DNA from 3 places in the Candidatus Palauibacter soopunensis genome. Region 3 is predicted to be linked to each of the others. Evidence: riboswitches for the same ligand, from Rfam matches in the RefSeq annotation. Region 3 holds a riboswitch; each other region holds the start of a gene.

Region 1 (3,204 bases), on a different contig from region 3:
TCGCGAGGCTGAACCGCTCCCGCCCGAGCGCGGACGCGATCAGGAGCACCCACACGGGACTCGTGGACAGGAGCAGCGCGGCGTTCCCGGTAAGCGTCAGGTCGATCCCGTAGATGAAGGTGGCCTGGAAGATCACGTGGCCTACCACCGCGAGTCCCAGGATCCGCGGCCACTCGCTCCGCGGAGGGAGGACCGGTCGCCCCGTGGCCCGGAGGAGGCACCAGACCGCCAGCGCCGCGAACGGGAAACGCACGGCGTTGAATGCGAGCGGATCGAGTTCCCGCAGGACGACCTTCACGACGGAGAAGTTGATGCCCCAGATGATCGCCGTGGCCAGGAGTCCGAGGTCGACCGTGAGGTCGCGCGCTCGCCGCCGGGAAGGGTGGCCGCTCGAAGAGTTCGTCAATCGCGCTCGCCGTGGGGAAAGGGACGAGGGAGCCCCCGGCCGAACACCGGGGAGGGAACGGCTGAGTATATTCCGGGAGTGCTCCGGGAGTCGACCGCCGAGCGTCGACCGGCTGGAATCGAGCGCACACGCCCTTGCGAAACGAGCGTCGCGATGAATGACGGATTCATGCAGCGGGCCATCGATCTGTCCGAGCGCAGCGTGGACGAGGGCGGCGGGCCGTTCGGCGCCGTCGTCGTGAAGGACGGCGAGGTCGTGGCGGAGGGGACGAACCGCGTGACGCTGGACAACGATCCCACGGCCCACGCCGAAGTCCGGGCGATTCGAAAGGCCTGCGAAATTCTGGGCACGTTCGATCTCGGCGACTGCGAGATCTACGCGAGTTGCGAGCCGTGTCCGATGTGCCTGGGAGCGATCTACTGGAGCCGGATCCGCCGCGTGTACTACGCGAACACCCGGGAGGACGCGGCGCGCATCCGGTTCAGCGACGAAGACATCTACGACGAGTTCTCCCGGCCGCTCGCGGAGCGCCGGATCGTGTCGCTCGTGCGGATCTCCTCCGCCCGGGCGCGGGACGCCTTCGAGCGCTGGATCCGAAAATCGGACCGGACGCCGTACTAGCGCCGCCGCATCCGTCGCGGCGCGGTTTGACATCCGACGGTCGCCCCTATAGAACTGCCCGCACGACAACTCATCGAGACCGGCTGAGGGACAGGCCCGTTGACGCCGGGGCAACCTGCGGGAAGTGGCATTCCCGCGAAGGTGCCAACTCCTGCGGTGGACTCGCATCCGCCGTGAAGATGAACCGCCCGCCGCCCTTCGAGGCGGTAGCCGCAGTCTCAGGGTGTCGAATCTCCGGAGTCCGATGAGGTGCACTCGAGACTCGGAGAGGTCATGATGACCCACCGCTCTGCCGCTCGCGTTGCCTCTTCCCCCGTCACACGCGCCGTGCGGGCGGGGCTCGGCGCCGACACCGCCCATCGGGCGATCATGCCGCCGATCCATCTCTCCACCAACTTCTTCTTCGACGCTCCGGGCGTGTACGCGAAGTACGACTACACGCGTACGGCCAACCCGACGCGCGATCTCGCGGCCGACACCATCGCCGAACTCGAGGGAGGGTGCGGTGCGGTCGTCACCTCTTCCGGCATGTCGGCGATCGCCGTGTCGACGCGCCTGCTTTCGGGCGGCGATCTGCTCCTGGCGCCCCGCGACTGCTACGGAGGCAGCTACCGCCTCTTCTCCGCCGAGGCGAGCCGTGGCGGGTATCGCGTCGAGTTCGTCGACCCGTGGGACCCGGCGTCGCTCGAACTCGCCCGCCGACTTCGGCCCCGGATGATCTGGATCGAGACGCCGAGCAACCCACGCCTGCGGATCACCGACATTGCCGCGTGGGCGCGGGTGGCGCGCGACATCGGGGCGATCTGCGTGGCCGACAACACCTTCCTCTCGCCCGTCAACCAGCGCCCCCTGGAGTTCGGCGCCGGTCTCGTCGTGCACTCGACGACGAAGTTCCTGAACGGGCACGGCGACGTGGTGGGCGGGGCGGTGGTGGCGGCGGACGAGGATCTGCTCGAAGAAATCGCCTGGTGGACCAACGTCATGGGCGTATCGGGGGCGCCGTTCGACTCGTATCTGACGCTCAGGGGGATGCGGACCCTTCACGCGCGCAGCCGCGTACACGAAGCGAACGCGCTCCGCATCGTGGATCTGCTGGACCGCAGCGACGTGGTCGCCCGCGTCCATCACCCGAGCCTGCCCGATCATCCCGGGCACGATATCGCGCGGCGGCAGCAGACGGGGTGGGGCAGCCTCGTTTCGTTCGAACTGCGCGGCGGACGAGCGGCGGTGGATGCCTTCGTGGACCGTATCGAACACTTCGCCCTGGCCGAGTCGCTGGGCGGCGTGGAGAGCCTGGTCGCGCACCCCTGGACGATGACGCACGCGTCGATGGATGAACCCGCGCGCCGGGCGGCGGGGATCGGCGAGGGGCTGCTCCGGTTGTCGGTGGGGATCGAGGCCTGCGAGGACCTGGAGGCCGATCTGGAGCGGGCGCTCGCCGCGGCTGACCGCCCGACAGCGTGCGCTGCCCGGGTGCGCGCGGCGCAACGTTGACCGGGAGCCCCGCATTCTCTAAGGTGCCGCCGCCGCCGACACGGCCGCTTTCCAGTCGGTCGGCGCGCCGATCCGCGGGAGGGAAGGGGAACCATGGCAAACCAGGTCGACGCCGGACGATCCAGGCGCCCCATGCGCCTGCTGGCCGGCGTCCCGGTCGCCCTTTCGCTCCTCTTCGCCGGCCTCGCCGAGGGCTCGCATACGCACGACGGCGCGGCCGACTCCCCGGCGGCGTGTGCGGTATGTGAACTGTCGCACAATGTGGGGCCCGTGGCGTCCTCGGCGACGCCGAGCTTCGGCGGGCCCGGTCCCGTACACGCTCCCGCGCTTCGCGGCCACCGGCTGAGTGCCCGGCCCGTCCAACTCCCCCCCCACCGCAGCCGCGCGCCTCCGCCTCCGATCTCTCTGTAGCGAAGAGCCCCTCCGCCGATCCGGAGATCGGCGGGAGACTTGTCGACCGTTGCGCCGGTGACGGCGCGGCAAACGCGAGAGATGGAGATCCATGCAGACCGCCGATTCGGGTGCGGGGCGACCGCCCCTCCTCGAGGCCCGCGGGCTCAGCAAGCGCTACGGCGCCACGCAGGCCCTCGATTCCCTCGACCTGGCCATCGAGCCGGGAGAGGTCTACTGCCTCCTCGGCCCCAACGGGGCGGGGAAGACCACGACGATCAACCTTTTCCTCG
Region 2 (3,204 bases), on a different contig from region 3:
CACGACCGCATGCTCGGCCTGGGGTTCGGCGACGAACCGTCCCAGCGAATCGGCCTGCGCGAAGTACGCCTGCCCCATCTCACGTCCGGTCACGGCCGCCAGCGCGCCGACGGAGAGACCGCTCCGCGTCCGGCCCGTGAGCTTCGCCGCCCCCAGGATCGACGTCAGGTGGGGCTCGGCGTGGAAGTCCGCGTCCCAGGGCCCGGACCCCCGCGGCTCCCGCCCGATCCGCCGGCTGAAGAAGAGCGCCTTGCCGCCGCCCATGCGGCCGCCGCGCGAGCCGGCGAAGGTGAAGATCTGCGCGTCGCGCACGAAGAAGGGGCGCTTCTCGGGGAAGAACGTCTCGAAGGCCGTGAGGTTGATGACCTCGGGATCCACCTCGACCTGCCCGAAGTCGGGGTAGACCGTCGCATCGAGGCTGAAGGCGGAGCCGATCCCCATGCTCATGTCGAGGCCGCCGCGCGGCTCCATCTCGGTGCCGTCGAACAGCGGGTTTCCCGCCGCCGCCGGGGCGGTGTGGTACTGGGACACGGCGAAAGGCCGAACCTCGAACCTCCGGCTCGACCGCGGGAGCTGCAATCCGTCGATCGTGCCGAACTGGCTCACCCGCCCCCGGGCCGTGCGCGACTGCAGGGCGAAGTAGTCCGTCTCGTTCGTCTCGAGCCGCCGCCGCTCGAAGTTGATTCCCCAGGTCTGCATGCCGGGACGCGCTTCGTAGCGGATCTGGGAGAGCGGGATCCGCATCTCCACGGTCCACCCCCGGTCGTCGACCTGCACGGCGGAGTCCCAGATCGCATCCCAGTTCACGTCCTCCTGGGTGTCGCCGAACAGGTACCGGTCCGTCTCCGCGCCCGCGGCGCTGACCTCGAACTCGTAGCCGGTCAGCCCGTCCCGATTCGGATCGAGGGAGAGTTTGAAGGAATCGAAGGAACCGCGCTCATCCCGACGGGTGAGGCGCGCCCGGATCACGTTCGGGTCGCTTTCGTACATCCGCGCGGCGACGTAGATCGCCGCGTCGTCGAACACGACCCGCACCTCGGTCGGCTCGGACGGCTCCGCGCCCTCCAGGGGCACGCCCTGGACGAAATCGGTGATGATGGGGGCCGGCTGCCACGCCTGATCGTCGAGGCGCCCGTCGATCGAGAGCGCCCCCTCGCGACGCACCGCGTCCACGGCCGCCGGCGCCACGCCGCCCCGGAAGACGGTCGCTTCGGGCCCTTCGGGCGGCGAGAGTCCCTCCTGCTGCCCGGAAAGCCCCCACCCCGCCCCGTCTATCGCGAGAGCCGCGAGGACGAACGCCGCGCGGCCCGCTCCATGTCTGCATCCCATATCAGCCGAAACACACCCCGCCGTCAGGTTGTTTAAGCGGACGCGCCCAAAGTTTCCCATTTTGTCGCGCGCGCGCTAGTTTCGATCTTCCGGAACGTACCGGACGTGGTGATTTGAGGCGGATTGCAGCCACGTAAAACAATCGCTAAAGAGCCACGCCCCGGGCGCGATTCTTTAGCGGCCGGGCTTTTTTTGGGGTGAACGCCGTGTCCGAAGGGCGAAGAAAGCGCGTCGCACAGATTCGGGAAGCGCTCGACCGGCGCATTCTCCTGATGGATGGCGGCACGGGAACGATGATCCAGCGGCTGGGCCTCGATGAGGCGGCCTATCGCGCGGGTCCGCTCGCGGATCATCCGCAGCCCCTGTTCGGGAACCACGACGTGTTGTGCCTCACCCGTCCCGACGACATCGAGTCCCTGCACCGCAGCTACCTGGAGGCCGGGGCCGATTTCATCACGACGAACACGTTCAACGCGCAGGCGATATCCCAGACGGACTACGGCATCTCGCCGGAGCACGGCAACGAGCGGCTGATCCACGAACTCAACGTGGCGGCCGCGCGGCTCGCGCGCCGGGCGGCCGACGACTTCACGCGCGACGCTCCGTCCCGCCCCCGCTTCGTGCTCGGGAGCCTCGGCCCGACGAACCGGACGGCGTCCCTTTCGCCGGACGTGGAGAACCCCGCCTTTCGCGCCGTCACGTTCGACGAACTGGCCGCGGCGTACCGCGCCCAGGCGGAGGGGCTGCTGGAGGGCGGCGCCGACGTGCTGCTCGTCGAGACCGTGTTCGATACGCTCAACGCGAAGGCCGCGATCTACGGGATCCTCGAACTCGGCGCGGAGCTTGGCGAGGCGCTCCCCATCGCCGTGTCGGGGACGATTACGGACCTGTCCGGGCGCACGCTCTCGGGGCAGACGGTCGAGGCGTTCTGGCTCTCGATCCGCCACGCGGACCCCCTCTTCGTCGGCCTCAACTGCGCGCTCGGAGCCGAAGAACTCGAGCCCTACGTCGCGGAACTCTCCGCCGTGGCCGACGTCCCCGTGAGCTGCCATCCGAACGCGGGGCTCCCGAACGAGTTCGGGGGCTACGACGACACGCCCGCCCAGGTGTCGGACCTGCTGGGCAATTTCGCCGACCGCGGACTCCTCAACGTCGTCGGCGGCTGCTGTGGGACGGAGCCGGACCACATCCGGGCCATCGCCGAGCGCATGGAGGGCGTGCCGGCACGACAGGTGCCCGTGATCGAGCCGCTGCCCCGGTTCTCGGGACTCGAGCCGCTCGCGATCCGGCCCGACACGCTGTTCGTGAACATCGGCGAGCGCACGAACGTCACGGGTTCGGCCCGCTTCGCGCGTCTGATCCGGGAGGACGACTTCGACGAGGCGGTCGAGGTCGCGCGCGACCAGGTCGTCAACGGGGCGCAGCTTCTCGACGTGAACATGGACGAGGGTCTCCTCGACTCCGAGGCCGCCATGACGCGCTTCCTGAACCTGATTGCGGCGGAACCGGACATCGCCCGCGTACCGACCGTCATCGACTCCTCGCGCTGGGAGGTCATCGAGGCGGGGCTGAAGTGCACCCAGGGAAGGGCGGTCGTGAACTCGATTTCGCTCAAGGAGGGGGAGGAGGCGTTTCTCGAGCAGGCGGCCCTCATCCGCCGCTACGGGGCCGGCGTCATCGTCATGGCCTTCGACGAGCGGGGGCAGGCGGACACGGTGGACCGCAAGCTCGAGATCTGTGCCCGCGCCTACCGCCTCCTGCTCGGCGCCGGCTTCCGTCCGGGGGAGGTCATCTTCGACCCCAACGTCTTCGCGGTGGGGACGGGCATCGCGGAACACGACGAGTACGGGGTCGCCTTCATCGAGGCCGTCCGCC
Region 3 (3,204 bases):
CGCGAACCGGGGCGACGACGCCCGGCTCGATCCGGAGCCTCCCGGGGACGAGCCGCCGGACCGCTTCGAGTACGATCCGCGCGATCCGGCGCCCTCACTCGGGGGCAATCTCTCTTCCCGGCTGATCACGACCCACGCCGAGACGCCGATGCGGGGCGGCCCCGTCGAGCAGGCGCCGCTCGAGCGGCGGCCCGACGTGCTCGTCTACACCTCGCGGGTTCTGGAGGACGATCTCGAGGTCACGGGGCCGGTCGAGGTCGTGCTCTACGCTGAATCTTCGGCGCGCGACACGGACTTCGTGGCGCGGGTGACGGACGTCGATCCGGCGGGAGGATCATTCGTATTCACAGAGGGGATCCTGCGCGCGCGATATCGAGGGGGGTTGGACCGGACGGAGCTTCTGGAGCCGAACGAAGCCACCGAGTTCCGGATCCGGCTCTATCCGATGAGCCACGTGTTCCGGGCCGGCCACCGGATCAGGCTTCAGATCACGAGCAGTTGCTTCCCCCGCTTCAGCCGCAACCTCAACACGGGGGAGGACGTGGGGACGGGCACGCGCATGCGGACGGCGCGGAACACGGTCCTGCACACCGCCGCATATCCTTCGTGCGTGCGGCTTCCCGTCGCGGCGGCGGCGCCCGGCTGAACCCGCGAGTCATCCGGCTGAGCCCGCGAGGGCCTGCGGTTCCGTCGCGAAGAGACTCTCCCTCAGGGCTTCCTCGTAGTCGGGCGCGTGGAGCAGGAAGGCGTCGTGGCCCGCGTCGGAGTTCAGAATCCGCAGGCGAGAAGGCGCGCCGATCCGGCCTGCGGTCTCCAGGAGCAGCCAGGGCGGGACCAGCGTGTCCTCCTCCCACCCGATGAGCCAGGCGGGGACGCCGAGTTCGTCCGGACGCAGGTCGCACAGGTCGACCGAAGCCGACAGCGTCAGATAGGTCTCCGCCTCGAACCGTTCCGCGAACTCCCGTCCCTGTTTCTCCAGGTAGCGGCCGACGGCGTAGACCGGGGCGCCATCCTCCCACTCCCAGTCGTGCGGGAAGCGGGCGTCGAGCCCTTCCGCGGACTTGTAGGTCGTGAACGCCAGCGCCCTGGCGAGCGCCACGCCTTCGCTCCCCCGGCCGTGCCGGAGCGCGAACTCGACGATCCAGCGCTGCACCGCGTGGATTCCGATGGCCTGGGGATGGCCGCGGTGCGCCGCGCCGATCAGCACGACGCCGTCGAGGCGGGCGGGATGGCGGATCCCCATCGCCAGCGCGACCATGCCGCCGTAGGAGGCGCCCAGCATGCGGTGGGCCCGTTCGACACCGAGGTGGCGCAGCGCGACCGCGACGGCGTCCGCCTGGTCTCCGGGCGTGAGATGGATCCGATCCGGCGACTCGAACGTCCCGGGAGATCCGAGGAAGTCGATCGCGAGCAGCCGCCAGCGGTTCGTGTCGATGGCCAGACCCGGGCCCGCCAGCTTCCTCCACCAGCCGGGCGCGGGGTCCAGGGCGTTGGCGCAGACGTGGCGGTCGGCGGAGATCCCCCCCATCGCGACGAGCAGCGGGGCGCCCTCGGGTCCGGCGAGTTCGTAGCGCACCCGGAAGCAGGCGTCGATCCCGGCCTCCAGTTCCGGTCTCCACGCCGCCGGCATCGCGACGGCGCCCCTCCGACCCTCCGGCAGTACGGCGTTCAAGCTGTGTCTCCGTTTCGGCTCGCGTCTGTGGTTCGCGACGCCAACTCCGGAGCAGCCGACCGACCGTGCGGGTCCGACGCTCATCTCTCGGACCCGTGTTCGGGGTCCGCAGGAGTTGGCACCGCTGGGCGTTGCGCCCCGGTTGCCCCGGCTTCAAAGGGCCCGTCCCTCAGCCGGTCTCGATGAGTAGCGGCCGACCCTAATGGGTCCGGCAACGGCGGTCAAGAAACACGCGCGGCGCCTCTCGCCCGGCTTCGCCCGCCAAAACTTGACGCGCCGCCCACGACCCTGTAGCCTCCGCGCCCACAACGCTCATCGAGACCGGTCGAGGGACAGGCCCGAAGACACCGGGGCAACCTGTGGAAGGTGGCTCTTCCACTGATGTGCCAACTCCTGCGACGGATGTAATCCGTTGGTAGATGAGTCGCCCGCCGCGCTTCATTGCACGGCAGCTGCAGTTCCCAGGGCGTCGCTTCTCCGGAGTCCGCTGAGCGTGAATCGAGACTCGGGGGGAGGCGTTTCATTGCGCGAAGTTCGCCGCGTTCACGTACTCAAATTCGGTTCATCCGTGCTGGCGCATCCGGCCGCATACCGGCTGGCGGTCGAGGAGATCCGGGCTGAAGTCGCCGCCGGCGCGAAGGTCGTTGCCGTCGTGTCGGCCATGGGGGACACCACCGACGATCTTCTTTCCGCGGCGCGCGAAGTTGCGCCCTCGCTCCCGGACGACCTCATCGGATCTCTCCTCGCGCCCGGGGAGGAAGCGTCCGTCGCCCTGCTGCACCTCGCCCTGGTGACGGGGCGCGTGCGTGCGGTGGGCATGTCGTTCTCGCGCCTGCCGATCCGCACCCGGGGGCCGCTCGGGGCCGCCGAGCCGGTGGACGTGGACGCTCGGGCGATCGAGACGGCCCTGGCCACGCACGACGTGATCGTCCTTCCCGGATTCGTGGGCGTCGACGCCACGGGCATCACGTCGCTGCTCGGGCGGGGAGGCTCGGACCTTACGGCGCTTTTCCTCGCACACGCGCTCGGCGCGGCGGAAGTCCGTCTCGTGAAGGATGTGGATGGGATCTTCCCGGCCGACCCGAAACGGTTCCCGCACGTCAAGCCGATCCGCCGGACATCGTGGAGCGAGGCCCGGCGAACGGGCGCCGGAGTCGTTCAGGACCGGGCGCTGAGCTTCGCCGAGCGGCACCGGGTCGCCTTCAGGGTGGCGGCTCCAGGCGGCACGGGCACCTGGGTCGGCAGAAACGACCCGCCGCCCGACACCGGCCATGGCGGAGAGGAGCGTGCCCGATGCGCCTGACCCATCCGTCGAATGAACGCGTGCCCGTGGCCGTCCTGGGCGCGACCGGGATCGTCGGGCAGCGGCTCGTTCGGATGCTGGACGGCCACCCGACGCTCCGGCTTGCGGCGGTCGCCGCGTCCGAGACGCATGCGGGCGAGAGGTACGGCGACGTGGTCCGGTGGAGTCTCGGAGGAGATCCTCCCGCGGAGGCTGTTCCGCTGCCCCTGCGCATGGCGGTCGAGCGGCC

Evidence for each region. A riboswitch is a leader RNA that binds a small molecule or an ion and turns the genes downstream of it on or off. The one in region 3 is predicted to bind S-adenosylmethionine.
Region 1: another riboswitch for S-adenosylmethionine. It lies ahead of metB (cystathionine gamma-synthase); the one in region 3 lies ahead of RN901_RS01785 (alpha/beta fold hydrolase).
Region 2: another riboswitch for S-adenosylmethionine. It lies ahead of metH (methionine synthase); the one in region 3 lies ahead of RN901_RS01785 (alpha/beta fold hydrolase).

The regions. Positions count from the first base shown of each region.
Region 1 is NZ_CANPVT010000038.1:10,233-13,436, forward strand. Features, by position in the region: gene RN901_RS10305 (EamA family transporter) at 1-406, opposite strand, end outside; gene RN901_RS10310 (nucleoside deaminase) at 560-1,027, shown strand; SAM riboswitch class I at 1,095-1,213, shown strand; gene metB (cystathionine gamma-synthase) at 1,304-2,521, shown strand; gene RN901_RS10320 (ABC transporter ATP-binding protein) at 3,024-3,204, shown strand, end outside.
Region 2 is NZ_CANPVT010000052.1:196,629-199,832, reverse strand. Features, by position in the region: gene RN901_RS13240 (DUF5916 domain-containing protein) at 1-1,329, opposite strand, end outside; SAM riboswitch at 1,425-1,498, shown strand; gene metH (methionine synthase) at 1,536-3,204, shown strand, end outside.
Region 3 is NZ_CANPVT010000002.1:343,441-346,644, reverse strand. Features, by position in the region: gene RN901_RS01790 (CocE/NonD family hydrolase) at 1-646, shown strand, start outside; gene RN901_RS01785 (alpha/beta fold hydrolase) at 656-1,672, opposite strand; SAM riboswitch class I at 1,750-1,861, opposite strand; SAM riboswitch class I at 1,982-2,098, shown strand; gene RN901_RS01780 (hypothetical protein) at 2,166-2,975, shown strand; gene asd (aspartate-semialdehyde dehydrogenase) at 2,966-3,204, shown strand, end outside.